Regions from separate parts of the Allobosea sp. GW821-FHT12C12 genome, predicted to be linked through region 2. Evidence: predicted binding sites of a transcription regulator. Region 2 holds the regulator's gene; each other region holds the start of a gene.

Region 1 (6,240 bases), on a different contig from region 2:
AGCGTCCGCGCGTGCTCGAACAGTTCGGCCACGGCGGGCGATTTCTCGTAGGGCGGCCGGTTCATGCCCCCGGAAACCCGAACCGCGACGTCGCGGTCATGCGCTGCGAGCGCGAGGATGCGGCGCTCCATCTCGACGCCGTCCGCTACCGTCGCGACGCGCATGTCGACGCTGAACCAGGCGTGCTGCGGAATGACGTTGGCCGCCGTGCCGCCGCCGACCAGCGCGACCGCGGTGGTGATGCCGCGCGCATAATCCGTCATCGCCTCGACATCGAGGATCTGGCGCGCGGCCTCGCGGATGGCGCTGCGGCCGTCGGCATGGCGAGAGCCGGAATGGGCCGGCCGGCCCTCCAGCCTGACATCGAAACGGCCGACTCCTTTCCGCGACGTGACGATCCTGCCGCCCTCGCGCGCCGGCTCGGTCACCAGCACGGCGGCGCAGCCGCGGCTGATCTCCTCGATCACGCCGCGCGTCGTCGGCGAGCCGATCTCCTCGTCCGGCGTGAACAGGAAGAGCAGCGGCCGCCTGGCCGTGCCGGCGGCCGCGACCTCCTTGAAGGCCTGCAAGGCGAGCCAGGCGCCGCCCTTCATGTCGTAGACGCCGGGCCCATAGAGCCGGTCGTCCTCGACGCGCACCGGCAGATCGGTCGCGGCCGTTCCGAGCGGGTGGACGGTGTCGAGATGCGACATCACAGCGAGCGCCGGCTGGCCGCTGTGCGGCCCCGCGCGCAGGATCAGGCTGTCGCCGAGGCCGTCGCGGCCCGGCAGGCGCTCGAGCGAGATCGGCAGCCCGGCGACATCGGCCGCGACGAGGTCCATCATCACGTTGACGCCGGGCGCATGCGTGGTCGGGCTCTCGCAGGCGAGCCAAGCGGAGAGGACGGAGATGTCTGTGTCGGAATGAATCATGATGGCGTGAGTCTTGGCGGCAAAGGTGGCGCGAGCAAGGACCTTCCCGTCTCGGCGAGCAACCAGCTTCCGTCATTCGGGGCTTCGCGCCAGCGAAGAACCCGGAACCCACGACCGAGTAGACCTTTCCGTCATTGCGAGCGGAGCGAAGCAATCCAGAGCCGCGTGTTCCACGCCCGCTTGATAGCTTCGTCGCCGACGCTCCCCGCAATGACGACGAGCAGCGGTTCACCCGGTCGTGGGTTCCGGGTTCGGCGCCGTGCGCCGCCCCGGAATGACAGGGCGGCCGACTAGAAGGGAATATCGTCGTCGAGATGGGTCGAGGTCGAGCGCCCGCCGCCGCCCGCCATCGCCGGCTGGCGCGCCCCGCCGCCGCCCATCGGCGAGGAGCGCCCGAAGGAGCCGCCGCCCGAGGAGCGATCCTCCATCGCACCGCCGCCCTCGCCATATTCGTCCGAGCCGCCCTGGCCGCGCGAGTCGAGCAGGGTGAGCTCGCCGCGATAGCGCTGCAGCACGATCTCGGTCGTATATTTCTCGACGCCCGACTGGTCCTGCCATTTGCGGGTCTGGAGCTGGCCCTCGATGTACACTTTCGAGCCCTTCCTGAGGTACTGCTCGGCGACCTTGGCGAGGTTCTCGTTGAAGATCACCACCTGGTGCCACTCGGTCTTCTCCTTGCGCTCGCCCGACTGCTTGTCGCGCCAGTTCTCGGAGGTCGCGATGCGCAGCGAGACGACCGGCTCGCCGGAATTCAGACGCCGCACCTCCGGGTCCTTGCCCAGATTGCCGACCAGAATGACCTTGTTGACGCTACCAGCCATGAGAGGCTCCATTTCCTGCGCACATCCGAAAACCGGCCGACGACCGGAGCCGGACCCTACCCGCCCGTGCCCGCACTATCAACGATGTTCCTGTTTTGTTCAAGGGGAAAGCCCGGGTTGTCCCCGGTTTTCGGCGAGGCGGCAATCCCTCCGGCGCATGCGGCCCGGAGTCATCTCCGACGCTCACATTCTCGTGTTCGACAGCGCGCGGATTTGATCCGCGGCCCTTTCCGGCGGATGCTGCGCCTTGACCGCCTCACTGAATGCGCAGCCGTTTCGGGGGAAAACGCCATGCCGCAACCTCAGACCATCCTGATGCTGTCTGCCCTCTGCCTCCTTCTCGCAGGCTGCAATGCCGATTTCCGCTCGACCGCGCAGAGCGACAGGGGGCCGCCGCAGCCGTCAGGCCGCCAGGGCACGCACGGCAACCCGGGCGCTCCGAGCGATTTCCGCGGCACGGCGCAGGCCGGACAAGGCGCTCCCGCCAATTTCCGCCAGACCAGCTCGCGACAGGGCCCGCGCTACAGCGGCAATCCAAGCGCCCCCTCCGACTTCCGGGGCACCGGCCAGGCGCAGCGCCAGAGGCAGGCGCAGCAGCAGAACCAGCAACGGCAGATCGACACCGATCGCGCCGGCGGCGGCGGTGGCCGCTGAAGCAGCGCCTGTCGCTCGCCGGGCCGACCGCCACGGCGCTCAGCGCTCGCGCCAGATCGCGGCCTCGCTGAAGCCGAGCGCCGCGAATTCGCCGGCCCGCAGCGGCGCCTCGTCTTCCGAGAAGAACTCGTCGAGTTGCGGCGGCGCGACAGAGGCGCCGCTCAGCATCGCATGGGCCTGGCCGCGGTGATGGGTCTGGTGCTGGAAGAGATGCAGCAGGAGTCGGTCCATCCGCTCGCGCTGTATCCGCACCCTGCGATGGACCTCGACGATGCGGCCGAGGCCATCGGCGTCGAGACCTTCGACCACGGCGATCAACCGCCGGTCGACCTCCTCCTGCGCCTTCCGCAGGGCCGCGACATCGGCGCATGGCTCGGGATCGTCCCAGGCGTTCGGGCCGAGCGCGCCGCCCTCCATCGCGTCGACATAGAAGCGGTCGATCACCAGGATATGGTTGAGCGTCGCCCTGAGGCTCGGGAAGAATCCGGTGCGCGGCGCGGCAAACTCCTCCGGCGAGAGCCGGGCACAGGCATTCAGCAGGCGGTGGTTCGCCCAGGCATTGTTGTGGGCCATCGCGCGATAGGCCCGTCCGGCGTCCATGAGCGCCCTCCCCGTGCGGCCACCGAAGCGCAATTCCATCACCGGGACAAGAGGATGTGACCACAAAGAGAGGTTTCACCTTTCCTGTTTCCTGTTCTAAGCCGGCGTCGTATCGGCGCGGCTCGCGGCCATCAGAGATCGAGGACTTCCACAGATGAGCGTCGCCAACGGCCGGGCCTTCCTGGCGACTCCGGGACCGACCAACATTCCCGACCGCGTGCTGCAGGCGATGATGCGTCCAGCCGAGGAGCTGAGCTCGACGTCGATCGTCGAACTGACCGAATCCGTGCTGGCCGACCTGAAGACGATCTTCCGCACCGCCGGCGAAACCTTCGTCTACAGCGCCAACGGCCATGGCGGCTGGGAGGCGGCGCTGACCAACGTGCTCTCGCGCGGCGACAAGGTGCTGGTGCTGGCGAGCGGGCGGTTCGCCGTCGGCTGGGGCGAGATGGCGAAATTCATGGGCGCCGATGTCGAGGTGCTGCCGGGGACGTGGCGCGCCGCGATCGATCCCGACGCCGTCGCCGAGCGCCTGCGCGCCGACCGGGAGCACGCCATCAAGGCCGTGCTGATGGTGCAGATCGACACCGCGTCCGGCGTCGTCAACGACGTGCCGGCGGTGCGCGCCGCGATCGACGCCGCCGGCCATCCGGCCTTGTTCATGGTCGACGGCGTCGCCTCGGTCGGCTGCATGCGCTTCGAGATGGACGAATGGGGCGTCGACGTCGCGATGTCGGCCTCGCAGAAGGGACTGATGACCTCGCCCGGCCTCGCCTTCGTCGCCGCCAACGAGAAGGCGCTCGCGGCCCACAACAGCGCGACGATGAAGACGCTCTACTGGGACTGGTCCTCCCGGATGAACACGCTGGCCTATATGAAGCATTGCGGCACCGCGCCGGAGCATCTGCTCTTCGGGCTGCGCGCCGCGCTCGACATGATCCTCGAGGAGGGGCTCGAGGCGGTCTGGAAACGGCACGCCCTGCTCGCGGGCGCGACCCATGCGGCGGTTCAGAAATGGTCGGAGGGCCAGGCGCTCTCCTTCAACATCCCGGAGCCCTCTCAGCGCGCGCCCTCGGTCACGCCGATCCTGGTGCAGGGCGTCGCGACGACCGCGATCACCGACTTCGCGCGCGACGTCTGCGGCGTGACGCTCGGCCTCGGCATCGGCGAACTGACCGGCCAGGCCTTCCGCATCGCCCATATGGGCCATGTCAACGCGCCGATGGCGCTCGGCGCGCTCGGGGCGGTCGAGATGGCGCTGCAGGCCAGGGCGATCCCGCATGGCACTGGGGGCGTCTCGGCGGCGGTCGACCATCTCGGCGCGGCTTGCGGGTCCTGAGGCTCGGCCCCGCCGGCGCGCCTACCGCTGACGGGAGGGCAGTTCCGTCGCGTCAGATCGCCGGCGTCTCCCGTTCGGCCTCGATGCGCATCAGCGCGTGTCCGGCGGCCTCGTCGGGCGAGAGGCCTTTCGCACGGTTCTCGACCATGTAACGCAGCAGCCGGCGGTCCTCCTCCGGCAGCGCCTGCATGAAGCGTTGCAGGCAGGCGAATTCGCGGCTGTCCCGACAGCCGCGGCCGCGGCGGCAGGCGGCGTTGCCGCAAAAGCGCCAGACGCCGAGCCCGTCTGCGAAATTGCGCAGCGCGACGGGGCGCAGCGCCTGGATGCGGTTGAACTGGGCGATGTGCTCTGGGGAGAAGGACGATGTCTCGCGCCTGGGCATGGCGGGCTCCGTGGGTTTGGGGTGAGGCAGGCACCACCGCCTCTTTCCTTCTCCCGGATGGGAGAAGGTGGCCCGGAGGGCCGGATGAGGGCCTGCCGGTGGTGGTTTGAGGCGCAACGGCTCCGTTTCGTTTCAACGACCAGCGGCGGTCCCTCACCCCTGCCCCTCTCCCATCCGGGAGAGGGGTTCTTCCAGCGCCTCATCCTGATTAGGCGAGCGCCATCCGCCGCCCGCCTTTCGGCGTCGGTGATGCAGGGCTGGCGGAGCGCCGCGAGGCGCTGGGTGTATAATCCGCATCCGTTGAGCCAGGACGCGGCGCGGCGGGATCGAGCTACCCGTCGCACGCCCCGTGGCGCTCCGCCTCCGGCGATTTTTCACTCCGGGCCGCGCTTATCGGGCCTGTGGCCAGCCTTCGCCGCGAGCCCTTTCGACGCCAGTGCCCCTCATCGGGTTGTCGCGTCTAGTCGGGCATGGGACGAAGGCGTGATGCCATCGGCCGTTCCAGCGAGCTCCTCGCACAGGGGTCGTAATGCCCCCAGGGCGGTGCCCCGAAGCCTCCCGGGACTGGCTCGTGAGACCAGCCGCAGGCGCCGACCCGTCACCCGACCAATGGCACACCTCCGGATGGCCGCCCCGCTTGGGTGATGGGCGCGGAGAGTATGGCACGGGTTCGTGGGGGTGGGGATTGAGGCTGCTGACGGCGGGTGACAGGAGCCCCTTCCTTCTCCCCTCGGGGGAGAAGGTGGCCCGGCGCAGCCGGGTCGGATGAGGGCCGCCGACGCTCTTCCGTCGGCGGATCGCCGAACGTGTCCTGTCCGACCCGGCTGCGCCGGGTCGGCCCTCATCCGTCAGCGCTTCGCGCTGCCACCTTCTCCCCCGAGGGGAGAAGGACGCGCGCCTCGCGGGGAACATCTCCGCCCGTGCCCCGTCATTCAGGGCAGCGCCCGGCTCGCCGGGCCGCAGGCCACTCTGGGATGGAGGCAAGGATGAAGCTGCGAAAGCTCGCGCTCGCCGACGCGACGATGGAACGCTCGCCGGGGCAGGACGACGAGATTTTTACCGGCAATCTGGTCGATGAGCGCGATAGTGGGCCGGTCACCATCGGCTATGGCCGCTGGGGCGCGGGCTCGCGTCTGGATCAGACCATGGCCGTCGACGACGTCATGATCGTCCTGACGGGACGGCTTTCGGTCGACACCGAGGCCGGGACGGTGACCGCCGGCCCCGGCGAGATCGTCTACATGCCCAAGGGCGAGAGAGTGACCATCCGCGCGCATGAGCAGGAGGCCGTGACGGCCTATGTCACTTATCCGCATTGGCGCGAGGCGGAGGGGTGAGGAAAGCGCGATGCCACTTCCCTTCTCCCTCGGGGGAAAATGGGGCTCGAAGGGCAGTACGACGCAACCTCAGCAACAGAGGAAGCTGTTGAGATTTTCACCGCCGCCTTGCCTCTTCGCATCCCATAGGATCAGATAGAGAAAATTGCAGGGGAGCAATCATGGCACTTGAAGTTGAAACGCTTAGCATGCGTTC
Region 2 (6,240 bases):
TCAGCGTCCTGGCGCGCTCCTTCAGGCCCGGCATGGCAGCGAGGAAGCGGGCCTCCAGCTCGGGCGGCATGGCGTCGGAGATCCCGCGCGCGGGTCCGATCTCGGGCAGGATGACCTTCAGCGCCGCCAGCAGCTCGCCATCGGCGGATTGCCGCATGTAGAGCCCGTTCAGGCTCTCCAGCTTGGCGTAGTCGAAGCGCGCCGGCGAACGGCCGATCGACGACAGGTTGAACAGGGCGATCATCTCGTCGGTCGAGAAGATCTCCTGGTCGCCATGGCTCCAGCCCAGCCGCAGCAGGTAGTTGCGCAGCGCCGCCGGCAGGTAGCCCATCGAACGATAGGCATCGACGCCGAGAGCGCCATGGCGCTTGGAGAGCTTGCCGCCGTCCGGCCCGTGGATCATCGGGACATGCGACATGCTCGGAACGTTCCAGCCCATCGCCTGATAGATCTGGGTCTGGCGCGCGGCGTTGGTCAGGTGGTCGTCGCCGCGGATGACATGGGTCACGCCCATGTCGTGATCGTCGACGACGACGGCGAGGTTGTAGGTCGGGTTGCCGTCCGAGCGCAGCAGGACGAGGTCGTCGAGATTCTCGTTCTGGAAGACGACGCGTCCCTGGACCTCGTCCTCGACCACGGTCTCGCCGGTCTGCCGCGCGCGCAGGCGGATGACGGGCCTGACGCCGGCGGGAGCGGTCGCCGGATCGCGGTCGCGCCAGCGCCCGTCATATTTCATCGGCTTGCCGGCGGCCCTGGCCTGCTCGCGCATCTCGTCGAGCTCGGCCGGCGTGGCATAGCAATGATAGGCGTTGCCGGAGGCGAGCATCTGGTGACAGACCTCGCGGTGCCGCTCGGCCCGCGCGAACTGATAGATGGTGTCGCCGTCCCAATCGAGGCCGAGCCAGGCCAGTCCGTCCAGGATCGCCGCGATCGCGGGCTCCGTCGAGCGTTCGCGGTCGGTGTCCTCGATCCGCAGCAGCATACGGCCGCCATGACGGCGGGCATAGAGCCAGTTGAACAGCGCGGTGCGCGCCCCGCCGATATGCAGGAAGCCGGTGGGCGAGGGGGCAAAGCGCGTGACGACGGCATCGCTCATGAAAGGCAAAGCTCCCGCCGGCTTGTCGATGCCGGCGCAATGGAAAAGCGACCCGCGAAGGGACGAACGATGACTTCGACCGGAGACCGCATGACATCCGGCGCGGCCCCTGTAACATGGCTGACCCGCCGACGTTAAGCTCAACCTCGTCAACCGCCGCAACACGGGCAAGGCCGATGCGCCAGGCTCCCGAAGGCCAGTCCAGATCGCGCGCGGCCGCTGCCGGCGCGGCTCTGGCATGGCCACGGGGCGCGCGGCTGCGCGGCGCGAGGCTTGGCGGGATCAGCCTCTCGCTCTGGCTCGCGGATGCCGGCCGGGCGCTGAGCGCCGCGCTGGAAGCCGAAGCCGAGCGCCGCCGGCTCTTCCTCTGGCTGCCGGTGATGATGGGGCTCGGCATCCTGCTCTATTTCGCCGCCGACCGGGAGCCGGCCCTGGCCGCGCCTCTCGCCGGCTTCGCGGTGGCGGGCGCGGGCGCCGTCGCGCTGCGCCGGAGGCGGCTCGTCATGATCGCCTGCATCGCCACGACGGCGATCTTCGCCGGTTTCACGGCCGCGACCTGGCGCACCGCCCAGATCGCGGCTCCGATGCTGGAGCGGCCAAGGGTAGGGCAGGTCAGCGGCTTCGTCGAATCGGTCGAAACGCGTGACGCCGGCGCGCGCATCGTGCTGCTGGTCACAGGCATTGCCGGCGTCGAGGCCGCGAAGCAGCCCAGGCGCGTGCGCGTCAATGTCAGGACCGGGACCGTCTCGCCCGGCGACCATGTCTCGGCCGTGGCGCGCCTGCTGCCGCCGCCGGGGCCGGCGCGGCCGGGCGGCTATGATTTCGGGCGCGACGCCTTCTTTCGCGGATTGGGCGCGGTCGGCAGCGTCGCCGGCAAGATCACGCTGACGACGCCGCCGCAGCCGCCGCCGCGCGATCTCGCGCTCACCGTCGCGATCGACCGGGCCCGCAACGCGCTGACGCAGCGCATCGCCGAGATCGGCGGCGGCCAGGCCGGCGCGATGGCCGCCGCGCTGGTGACCGGCAAGCGCGGCCTGATCACCGAGGCGACCAATGCCGATCTGCGCGCCGCCGGCATCTATCACATCGTCTCGATCTCGGGCCTGCACATGGTGCTGGCGGCGGGCACGATCTTCTGGCTGGTCCGGGCGCTGCTGGCGCTGTCGCGGACGCTCGCCTTGCGCTGGCCGATCAAGAAGATCGCGGCGCTCGCCGCGATGGTCGGCGCGACGGCCTATTGTGTCTTCTCCGGCGCGGAGGTCGCGACCGTGCGCTCGCTGATCATGACGCTGATCATGCTGGGCGCGATCCTGGTCGACCGGCCGGCGCTGAGCATGCGCAATCTGGCGCTGGCCGCGATCATCGTGCTGCTGCGCGAGCCCGAGGCGCTGCTCGGTCCGAGCTTCCAGATGTCGTTCGGCGCGGTGGCCGCGCTCGTCGCCTTCGCCGAACGCTGGGAGGAGCGGGATCGGCCGCGGCCGCCGGCGTCGCTGCCATGGCCGCTGGCGACGGTCCGGCTCGCCGCCATCGGCATCGTGGTGACGACCCTGCTCGCCACGGCGGCGACCGCGCCCTTCGGCGCCTATCATTTCCAGACCTTCAACCCGTTCGGCCTGCTTGGCAACGCGCTGGCGCTGCCCTTCGTCTCGCTCTTCGTCATGCCGGCGGCCGTCTTCGGCGTGCTGGCCTATCCGTTCGGGCTCGATTGGCCGGCCTGGAAGCTGATGGGCCTGGCCTCGGACGCCGTGTTGCAACTGGCGAACTGGGTCGCGACGATCGATCATTCCACGCTGGTGATTCCGGCCTTCGGCGTCGCGGCGCTGGTCTGCTTCGCGCTGGCGTTGCTCTGGCTGACGCTCTGGACGACGAAGCTGCGCTTCCTCGCCATCCTGCCGCTGGTGACGGGCGTCGCGGTCGCGGCCAAACCCGAACGGCCCGAGATCCTGATCGAGCGCGACGGCTCGGGTCTAGCGGTCCGGGCCAAGGACGGACGCCTCGTCGTCGCCGGCAAGCCGAGCGCCTTCGTGCTGCAGCAATGGCTGACCGCCGATGGCGACGGCCGCAAGCCCAACGACCCGAGCCTGCGCGAAGGCGCGGCCTGCGACGCGCAGGGCTGCGTCATCGCCACGCGGGACGGTCGCAGCGTGGCTTTCGTCCGCGACCGGATCGCTCTGGTCGAGGATTGCCGCCGCGCCGACCTCGTCGTCACGCCGATCCCGTGGAGCGCGCCCTGCAAGGCCATGCTGATCGACCGCATGGCGCTCGGCCGCGACGGCGCCACCGCATTGGTGCGCTCAGGCGCGATCCTGCCCGGCCGGCAGCCCTGGCGCAGGCTCGCCGCCGAAAGCGGCGAGGACGGCCGCCCGTGGAACCGCCGCCGGCCGCAAGCGGCTGCTCCCACGCCCGCGGCGCAGCCGACGCCGCTGGTCGAGGAGGACCCTGTCGACCGATTTTAGAATCTCATCGGGAACCACCGAGTCGTCGCGGACGAGCCGCAAAGCGGCGCGGATCCGGGATCCGACACAGGGCGCGGTCGCCGATCTATGATGGATCCCGGATCAGGACCGGGATGACGATGTTTCAGCGTGAAATCGGCATGCCCTAGTAGCGCCGCATCAGGTTGACGAGGCGCCCCTGGATCTTGACGCGGTCGGGACCGAGCACGCGCGTCTCGTAGGCCGGGTTGGCCGCCTCCAGCGCGATCGAGGAGCCGCGCTTGCGCAGCCGCTTCAGCGTCGCCTCCTCGTCGTCGATCAGCGCGACGATGATGTCGCCGGTGTTGGCGGTGTCCTGCTTGCGGATGACCACGGTGTCGCCGTCGAGGATGCCGGCCTCGACCATCGAATCGCCGCGTACCTCCAGCGCGTAATGCTCGCCCGCGCCGAGCATGTCGGCCGGCAGCGAGACGTTGTGGCTGCGGCTCTGGATCGCCGAGACCGGCGTGCCGGCGGCGATCCGGCCCATCACAGGAATGGCGATGGTGGAGCGCGCATCGTCCTCGGGCGGGCTGCTCGCCGGCTTGACCTTGCCGAGGCCGCCCTGGACGACGGAGGGGCTGAAGCGCCCCCGCGGGGCCTGCGAGCCCGCGACGCCGTCCGGCAGCTTGATCACCTCGAGCGCGCGGGCCCGGTTCGGCAGCCGGCGGATGAAGCCGCGCTCCTCGAGCGCCATGATCAGGCGGTGGATGCCGGACTTGGACTTGAGGTCGAGCGCGTCCTTCATCTCGTCGAAGGAGGGCGGCACGCCGCTTTCGCGCAGACGTTCCTGGATGAAGCGGAGCAGTTCAAATTGTTTGCGTGTCAGCATGATTCCCGCCGGAGCGCCCGAAGCGCGGAGTCGAAACAAATCACGAACATGATACAGGTTCGCGGTGTGTTCCGCAAGCGCCCCTCAGCGCAGCCGGATGATCCGGCAGGGGTCGCCCTGCTTTGCCGGCTCGGCGAAAGGCGGACGGATCGTCAACGCCCTGGCCTTCGCGAGCGTGCCCAGCATCGAGGAATCCTGCCTCTGGAACGGCGTCGCGATCCATCCGGCCGCGGAATGGACGAGATCGGAACGAAGATAGTCCTCCCGTTCATCGTTAGCCGGCATATCGATTCCGATGATCCCTGGCTCGCTGCGGTCCCTGTCGGGGTCGGGCAGACCGAGCAGCGCCTCGAGCAGAGGCATGACGAAGAGATGCCCGCAGACGATCGAGGAGACCGGATTGCCGGGCAGTCCGACGGCGACCATGCGGCCGAGCCGGCCCATCATCATCGGCTTGCCCGGCCGCATCGCGATCTTCCAGAAGCCGAGGTCCATGCCGGCGCGCTTCAGCGCCTCCTGGACGAGATCGTGCGCGCCGACCGAGGCGCCGCCGAGCGTGAGCAGCACGTCGGCTTCGGCGGCACGGGCGCGGCCGATGCGATCGGCGAGATCGGGGTGATTGTCGCGCGCGATGCCGAGATCGAGCACCGCGCCGCCCGCCGCCTCGACGATCGCCGCCAGCGAGAAGCTGTTGGAGGCGACGATCTGGTCCGGCCCGACAGGCTCGCCCGGCAGCACGAGTTCGTCGCCGGTTGCGAGAATGGCGACGAGGGGCTTGCGGCGCACGGCCAGCGCCGGATGCCCGCCGGCCGCGGCGAGGCCGAGCGCGGCGCTGTCGAGCGCGCGGCCGGCCGGGAGGAGGACGTCGCCCTCCCCGAAGTCGAGTCCCGCCGGCCGGACGAATCGTCCCTCGGCCGCGCCTTCGCGCACACGGATCGTCGCGCCGCCGACGCCGTCGGCGTTCTCCTGGATCAGGATCGTGTCCGCCCCGTCGGGCATCGGGGCGCCGGTGAAGATGCGAACCGCTTCGCCGGCGCCGAGCCGTCCAGCGAAGGCGCGACCCGCAGCCGATTCGCCGATGACGCGCAATTCCTTTGCCAGCGCGAGATCGTCGGCGCGAACCGCGTAGCCGTCCATGGCGGAGTTGGCGAAGGGCGGCTGGGTGCGCAGCGCCGCGATGTCCTGAGCCAGCACGCGGCCGGCGCATCGCGCCAGCGGCAGCGTCTCGGCCGCCATCGGGCCCGGCACGCTGTCGAGCAGCGCCCTCAGCGCGGCCTTGACCGGCGTCAGCGCCATCAGCGGCGCTCCGCTTCATGGACGCCGGACTTGCCGCCGGATTTGTGCTTGAGCCTGATGTCCACGATCCGCATGCCGCGATCGACCGCCTTGACCATGTCGTAGACCGTGAGGCACGCGACGGAGACCGCCGTCAGGGCCTCCATCTCGACGCCGGTCTGGCCCTTCATCCTGACCTCCGCCGTCACGCGCACTCCCGGCAGCGCCTCGTCGATGACGAGTTCGACCGCGACCTTGCCGATCAGCAGCGGGTGGCAGAGCGGGATCAGCTCATGCGTGCGCTTGGCCGCCATGATGCCCGCAAGCCTCGCCGTGCCGAGCACGTCGCCCTTTCTGGCGTCCCCGGCGCGCACGATCGCCAGCGTCTCCGCCGCCATCACGACGCAGCCTTCGGCGATCGCGATCCGCGCCGTCTCGGCCTTGTCTCCGACATCGACCATATGGGCCTGGCCTTTTGCGTCGAGATGGCTGAGCCCGCTCATGCGGCGGCGTCCCGCGCCGGCACGGCCAGCAACTCGCGTGTCGCCGCCGCGACGTCGGCC
Region 3 (6,240 bases), on a different contig from region 2:
GGCTCGGCGCTCGGCCGCGGGTGCGGCGACAGCCGTTCATAGAGCGTGCGCGCCCTGACCGGCTTGATCAGGAAGCCTGTGAAGCCGGCGGCGGAGGGTGCGCCGAATTCGCGCCGCTGCAGCGGCGACAGGATGACCAGGCGCTCCGGCACGCCGCCTTCGCGCGCCGCTTCGGCGACGACCCGAACGGCCGTGTCGCCGAGCGCGAGATCGACCAGCGCGGCATCGAACCGCGCCCCGGTCAGCAAAGACAGCGCGGCCTCAGGCGAGGCGGCGCTTTCGACGCCCGCCCCGGTCGCGACGATGGACTCAGTCAGGAAGCCGGCGCTGAACGGCGCTGGCGAGACCAGCAGCACGCGCCTGCCGGTCCAGTCCGGCGTCGCCGGCTCGCTGTCGGCGCCCGCCGCGACCAGCGGCAGCACGACGCGGAAGGTGGCGCCTTCGCCGGGCCGGCTCTCGGCATCGACGGCGCCGCCCATCAGGGTCGCGAGCCGGCGCACGATCGCAAGCCCGAGCCCGGTGCCGTCATGCCGGCGCGCGGCCGACTGGTCGGCCTGCTCGAACTCCTCGAAGATCGCCTCGATCCGGTCGGCCGGGATGCCCGGCCCCGTATCGGAGACGGTGATGACGAGTCGCTCGCCCTCGCGGCCGAGCCTGACGCCGACGCCGCCCGTCTCGGTGAACTTGATCGCATTGCCGACGAGGTTGAGCAGGATCTGGCGCAGCCGGTCGTGATCGCCGACGACATGGCCCGGCAGGTCGGCCGCGACCAGCGTCGCGACCTCGATGCCCTTGGCCTGCGCGCGCGGGGCCATCAGTTCGGCGACGGTCTCGACCAGCAGGCCGAGATCGAGGCGCGCCTCGACCAGCTCGATCCTGCCGGCCTCGACCTTGGCGAAATCGAGGATGTCGTCGACCAGCGCCAGCAGCGCCTCGCCCGAGGTGCGCAGCGCCCGGACATAGGTTCCCTGCTCAGGATCGAGCCGCGTGTCCTCGAGCAGGTCGGCCATGCCGAGGATGCCGTTGAGCGGCGTGCGGAATTCGTGGCTGACTGTGGCGAGGAAGCGCGACTTGGCCTCGTTGGCGCCCTCGGCCCGGGCCCGGGCCTCGACCAGTTCCTGCTCGCCGGCGATCCGGGCCGAGATGTCGCGGCCGACGCGCTGCAACACGGTCTTGCCATGGGCGACGGGAACGGCGGTCTCGACCCAGGATATCCAGCGTTCGCCCGTCGCCTCGCCGTCGGGCGCGCCGAGGCGTTCGTCGAAGACGCGCGCGCCGTCGTCGAGCGTCTCCGCCGGGCGCAGCGCGATGCGCATGGGTTCGGCGGTCGCGCCGACCACGCTGGCCTCGTCGAGCCCGAGCAGGGCGGCATAGGCGGCGTTGGCGTAGACGATGCGGCTGCCGTCGCGGCGCACGATCAGGTCGCCCTGCGCCTCGATCAGGCTGCGATAGCGTTCCTCGCTGTCGGCCAGCGCCCAGAGCCGGTCGTTCAGCGTCTCGACATCGCGGGCGAGTTCCGTCGCCTGCCGGATCGTCCGGGCGCGCTGGATCGCCATGGCGACGCTGCCGATGCAGGCCGCCGCCGCAAGCGCGATGGCGATCCACGTCATGAAGGCGGGTGACAGGCTGTCCATGACGCCAAGTCTAGCAGCCGCGGCTTGAGAAAGAGTTTGACTTATCGTCGAAGTCTAGGGGTCGCGTGATGCAGTTCGTTAACCATGGCAGAGGCTTGCCGGCGTAGGCGAGACGCCCGGCCTTGGCCGTTCAGGCCGCCTGCGCCACCTGGTCGACGCGCGAGCGATAGGACAGGGCCTCGGCCAGATGGATGCGGCCGACCCTGGCCTCGCCGTCGAGGTCGGCGAGCGTGCGCGCCACCTTGAGCACGCGGTGATAGGCCCGCGCGGTCAGGCGCATCGCATCGGCCGCGTCGCGCAGCAGGCCAAGTCCCGCGTTGTCGGGCCGTGCGATCTCGTCCAGCACATTGGCCGGGCAGGCGGCGTTGGTGCCGACCGAGGCCAGACCCAGCGCGGCGAAGCGCTGCGTCTGCAGCCGCCGCGCCGCCGCGACGCGGGCCGCGACCTCGGCCGAGCCTTCGCTGGCGGCGGGCAGGATCAGGTCGGCGGCGGTCACCGCCGGCACGTCGATGGTGATGTCGATCCGGTCCAGCATCGGCCCCGAAATCCGGGTCTGGTACTGCGCCATGCAGCGCTCGTTCGGCTGTCGCCGGCAGGCGAAGCCGGGCTCGGTCGCCTTGCCGCAGCGGCACGGGTTCATCGCCGCGACGAGCTGGAACCGGGCCGGATAGACGGCGCGGTGGTTGGCGCGCGAGATCAGCACGTCGCCGGTTTCCATCGGCTGGCGCAGCGCGTCGAGCGCCTGCGCCTGGAACTCCGGCAATTCGTCGAGGAAGAGCACGCCGTGATGGGCGAGCGAGACCTCGCCGGGCTTGGCCTGCAGCCCGCCGCCGACCAGCGCCGCCATCGAGGCCGAGTGATGCGGCGCGCGGAAGGGCCGCCGGTCGGTCAGCGCACCATCGGCGAGATGGCCGGCGACCGAGAGCACCATCGAGACCTCGAGCAGCTCTCGCGGCGTCAGCGGCGGCAGGATCGAGGGCAGCCGGCTTGCCAGCATCGACTTGCCAGCGCCCGGCGGCCCGTTCATCAGGAGGTTGTGCCCGCCGGCGGCCGCGATCTCGAGCACGCGCCTGGCGCTCTCCTGGCCCTTGATGTCGGCGAGGTCCGGCAGAGGTCCGGACTGGCGCGCGACCGCTGGCTCCGGCCGCGCCATCGCCTGCGTGCCCTTGAAATGGTTGGCGAGCTGGATCAGCGAGCGGGGCGCGAGGATGTCGATGTCGGCCGCGGCCCAGGCCGCTTCCGGCCCGGAGCCATGCGGGCAGATCAGTCCCTGGCCCCTGGCATAGGCCGCGATCGCGGCCGGCAGCACGCCGGCGACCGCCGTGATCGAGCCGTCGAGCGCCAGTTCGCCCAGAACAGTGTAGCCGGCGAGCGCGTCGGCGGGAATCGCCCCGATCGCCGCCATCACGCCGAGCGCGATCGGCAGGTCGTAATGGCTGCCTTCCTTGGGCAGGTCGGCAGGCGCGAGATTGACGGTGATGCGCTTGGCCGGCAGCGCCAGCCCCGACGCGATCAGCGCGGCGCGCACCCGCTCCTTGCTCTCGCCGACCGCCTTGTCGGGCAGCCCGACCAGGACGAAGTTCACAGTGCCGGAGGTCACCTGCACCTGGACATCGACGGCGCGCGCCTCGATGCCCTCGAACGCCACCGTCGCGACCCGCGTCACCATGTCCCGCCGCCCTCTTCCCGAGCGGAAGGCTAGCCGAGCTTCGCGGGGCGCGCAAGAACATAAAGTGAACTTTTCGGCGGCCGACAGCGTCTCGTCGACCTCGCGCCAACACGCCCGCGCCGCGCCACGGCCTGATCGGGCGGGTATGAGAAAAGATGCGAGATGGTTGGTCGAGCGTCCTCGCCCTCGCCTCGAATGGAACAGCGGGTCGTAAACCCTGCCGGCCTGGTTCACGAGCTGGTTAACGCCCGACGGGATGCCCTGATGCCCGAGCAGGGCCGCCGATAGCCGAACCGCCGCCGCTGGTGGACAAGCTCGCGCCGCCGGGCGCGAAACATTTCATCCGGCGGACGGCGGGACTTGTGGCGAACGATCCCTCCGATACGCCCCGCCTATGCCCCGGACCCGACGTTCCGTCAGGCCCATCGCGGCATCAGGGCCGGACCCTGACGCCGCGTGGAGGAAACTCGGTGGCAGGTCAGATCTTCTTGTCGCGATGACCATGCTGATCAAGGTCTCCGGGCTTGTGCCCGGGGTGATCATGATGCTGGCCGGGTTTCTCGGACATCGACTTGTCACGGTGTCCATGCTCGTCGAGGTCGCCGGGCTTGTGACCCGGGTGGTCGTGATGCTGGCCGGGCTTCTCGGACATCGACTTGTCGCGGTGTCCGTGCTGGTCAAGGTCGCCGGGCTTGTGGCCCGGGTGGTCGTGATGCTGTCCTGGCTTTTCTTGTGGCATGGTTCATCTCCCTTTCGAGGTGGCCATGAAACAACAGGTCGGCTCGATTGTTCCCTCGGAAAGTAAATCGTCCGGCAAGGCTTGAACCTATAGTGACGTCAGCTCCCATCTCCATGGCGTCGAGCATGAGGAGGTGGAGGATATGGGATCCGCTGGGTCTGGGCAGGAGGGGCTTGGAACGCGCCTGTTCGATTGCCTTGTGATCGGCGGCGGTCCTGCCGGCCTGACGGCCGCGATCTATCTGGCGAGATTTCACCTGTCCGTTCTGGTCGTGGACGGCGGGCAGAGCCGCGCGGACTGGATTCCCGTCAGCCACAACCATGCCGGCTTTCCGGACGGGATCGCGGGCTCCGAGCTTCTGGCGCGCATGAAGGCTCAGGCCAGGCGCTATGGCTCCCGTCATCTGTCAGGCGAGGTGACCGCGTTGACGAAAGACGGGAATGTTTTCGTGGCGGCGGCCGGGGAGCTGAGCCTTCGCGCCCGGACCGTTCTGCTGGCGACCGGCGTCGTGAACCGCCGTCCCGACATGCCGGACGATATGCACGCCGAGGCCCTCGCGCGCGGTTTGCTGCGCTACTGCCCGATCTGCGACGGGTTCGAGGTGACGGATCGCCGGGTCGGCGTGATCGGTTCCGCCGCGAGCGGGCTGGGCGAGGCGGAGTTCCTGCGCAGCTTCACGGCGGACGTGACCCTGATTTCGCCGAATGGCGTTCACGACCTCGATGCTTCCCAGCGCGGACGCATCGACAAGGCCGCGATCAGGCTGCTGGACGGTCCGTGCCTCGCCTTCGATCTGCGCGATACGACGATCGCGATCGCCTTGCCCGGCGGCAGCCACGCTTTCGACGCAATCTACCCGGCGCTGGGCAGCGATGTGCGATGCGGTCTTGCGGCTGGCCTCGGGGCGAGGCTCTCCAGCCAAGGATGTCTGATCGTCGACGCGAAGCAGCGCACCGATGTGCCGGGCCTCTACGCCGCCGGCGACATGGTCGAGGGGCTCGACCAGATCAGCCACGCCATGGGGAATGCCGCCGTCGCCGCCACCGCGATTCGAAACGACCTGTGCGACCTTGAAGCCCTGCGCCGATAGCGCCGCCCGCCGCGGCGGCCGAGCGCCTCCGCCCGAAAGTGGCAATCGCTTTCGTCCAGCCCCTCCGGTGCCGGATCACCGCATGAAGACCGTGACAAGAGCGGATAACGGGACAGGAGCCATTGAAATGACCGGGACGTCGGTCGTCGCGGCATTTCTCGACGCCCATATGTCGTCGATCCTGCACGTCGTCTCCAGCCCTGCGACAAAACCATGCGTCATCGATCCCGTGCTCGATTTAGACGAGAAACCGGGTGCGGCCGCGACAGTCGATGCCGACGCCATCCTTGCCCATGTCGAGGAATATTCGAGGCGGAAAGCTGCCCGAGCCCGACGGCCGGCGTTGCCTCGGGATACCGCTCGGCGCGCCGGGACAATTCTTTCCAGCCCGGGCCGCAATGGGCCCGGAACGACGAGCGATAGACCCGCGAACGTGATGCCGTGGCGCCGTCGCGGGTCATATCGAGCCATCCTTGGCCGTCCGGGGCGCAAGCGATTCCCGCTGGCCATGGAGAAAGTGGATGGTATGGTCCCTGAGACGCCGTCAGGGCGTCCGGCGCGTCTTGGAATCGCGCATCGAACCGCATTCTCCCGCTCCAGGGACAAAGACGATGCACATCATGACCAGTGGCCGCTCACCTGGCCAGAGCTGCCGCGACAGGAGAGGCCGATGAAGCCGACGACCATAGGAGCCCCTGCGCGCGTCGTGACGGAATCCGCCGCCCGGCCCGCGGCTCCGCCGCAGGCGCCGGTCCCGGCCGCGCCGATCGAGACCGGCGCCATCGTCCTGAGACCCGACCAGGCGGTGGCGGCCGAGAAGTCGCTCGCCGAACTCGACTTCGAAACATTGCCGTCCGGCGATGTGATCAAGATCGGGCTCGGCGCGGAGCAGGCGCTCCAGCGAACCCTGGACGGGTTCCTCGCCAGGCTCGACAAGAACAGCGCTTCGGCCGTGTTCGCGCTGTTCGGGCGCCTCGAGGAGGGTGTGCAGGACGCCAGGCTTCCCGATATCCTGGACAAGATCCAGAACGGCGAGAAGCCCGGCCTCATCGGCTCCCTGCTGGCGCGCTTCACCGGCAAGCGCCCCGGCCAACTGGCGGCGGAGGCG

What was found. The regulator LexA, encoded in region 2, represses DNA repair genes until DNA is damaged. The targets are predictions, from matches to a motif close to TGTTCNNNNTGTGTTCNG.
Region 1: the regulator LexA is predicted to act here: its motif matches at 1,818-1,835, upstream of ssb (single-stranded DNA-binding protein).
Region 3: the regulator LexA is predicted to act here: its motif matches at 3,357-3,374, upstream of AC1RRW_RS19440 (YifB family Mg chelatase-like AAA ATPase).

Annotation. Positions count from the first base shown of each region.
Region 1 is NZ_JBXAQP010000005.1:302,115-308,354, reverse strand. It holds gene AC1RRW_RS10025 (M20 family metallopeptidase) at 1-911, opposite strand, end outside; gene ssb (single-stranded DNA-binding protein) at 1,202-1,732, opposite strand; gene AC1RRW_RS10015 (hypothetical protein) at 2,024-2,386, shown strand; gene AC1RRW_RS10010 (DinB family protein) at 2,426-2,986, opposite strand; gene AC1RRW_RS10005 (pyridoxal-phosphate-dependent aminotransferase family protein) at 3,141-4,325, shown strand; gene AC1RRW_RS10000 (hypothetical protein) at 4,378-4,707, opposite strand; gene AC1RRW_RS09995 (ethanolamine utilization protein) at 5,694-6,044, shown strand; gene AC1RRW_RS09990 (hypothetical protein) at 6,206-6,240, shown strand, end outside.
Region 2 is NZ_JBXAQP010000002.1:93,932-100,171, forward strand. It holds gene gltX (glutamate--tRNA ligase) at 1-1,096, opposite strand, end outside; gene AC1RRW_RS03385 (ComEC/Rec2 family competence protein) at 1,273-3,552, shown strand; gene lexA (transcriptional repressor LexA) at 3,698-4,402, opposite strand; gene AC1RRW_RS03395 (molybdopterin molybdotransferase MoeA) at 4,487-5,698, opposite strand; gene moaC (cyclic pyranopterin monophosphate synthase MoaC) at 5,698-6,180, opposite strand; gene trpC (indole-3-glycerol phosphate synthase TrpC) at 6,177-6,240, opposite strand, start outside.
Region 3 is NZ_JBXAQP010000016.1:73,210-79,449, forward strand. It holds gene AC1RRW_RS19435 (ATP-binding protein) at 1-1,634, opposite strand, end outside; gene AC1RRW_RS19440 (YifB family Mg chelatase-like AAA ATPase) at 1,765-3,303, opposite strand; gene AC1RRW_RS19445 (hypothetical protein) at 3,800-4,108, shown strand; gene AC1RRW_RS19450 (NAD(P)/FAD-dependent oxidoreductase) at 4,185-5,132, shown strand; gene AC1RRW_RS19455 (hypothetical protein) at 5,215-6,240, shown strand, end outside.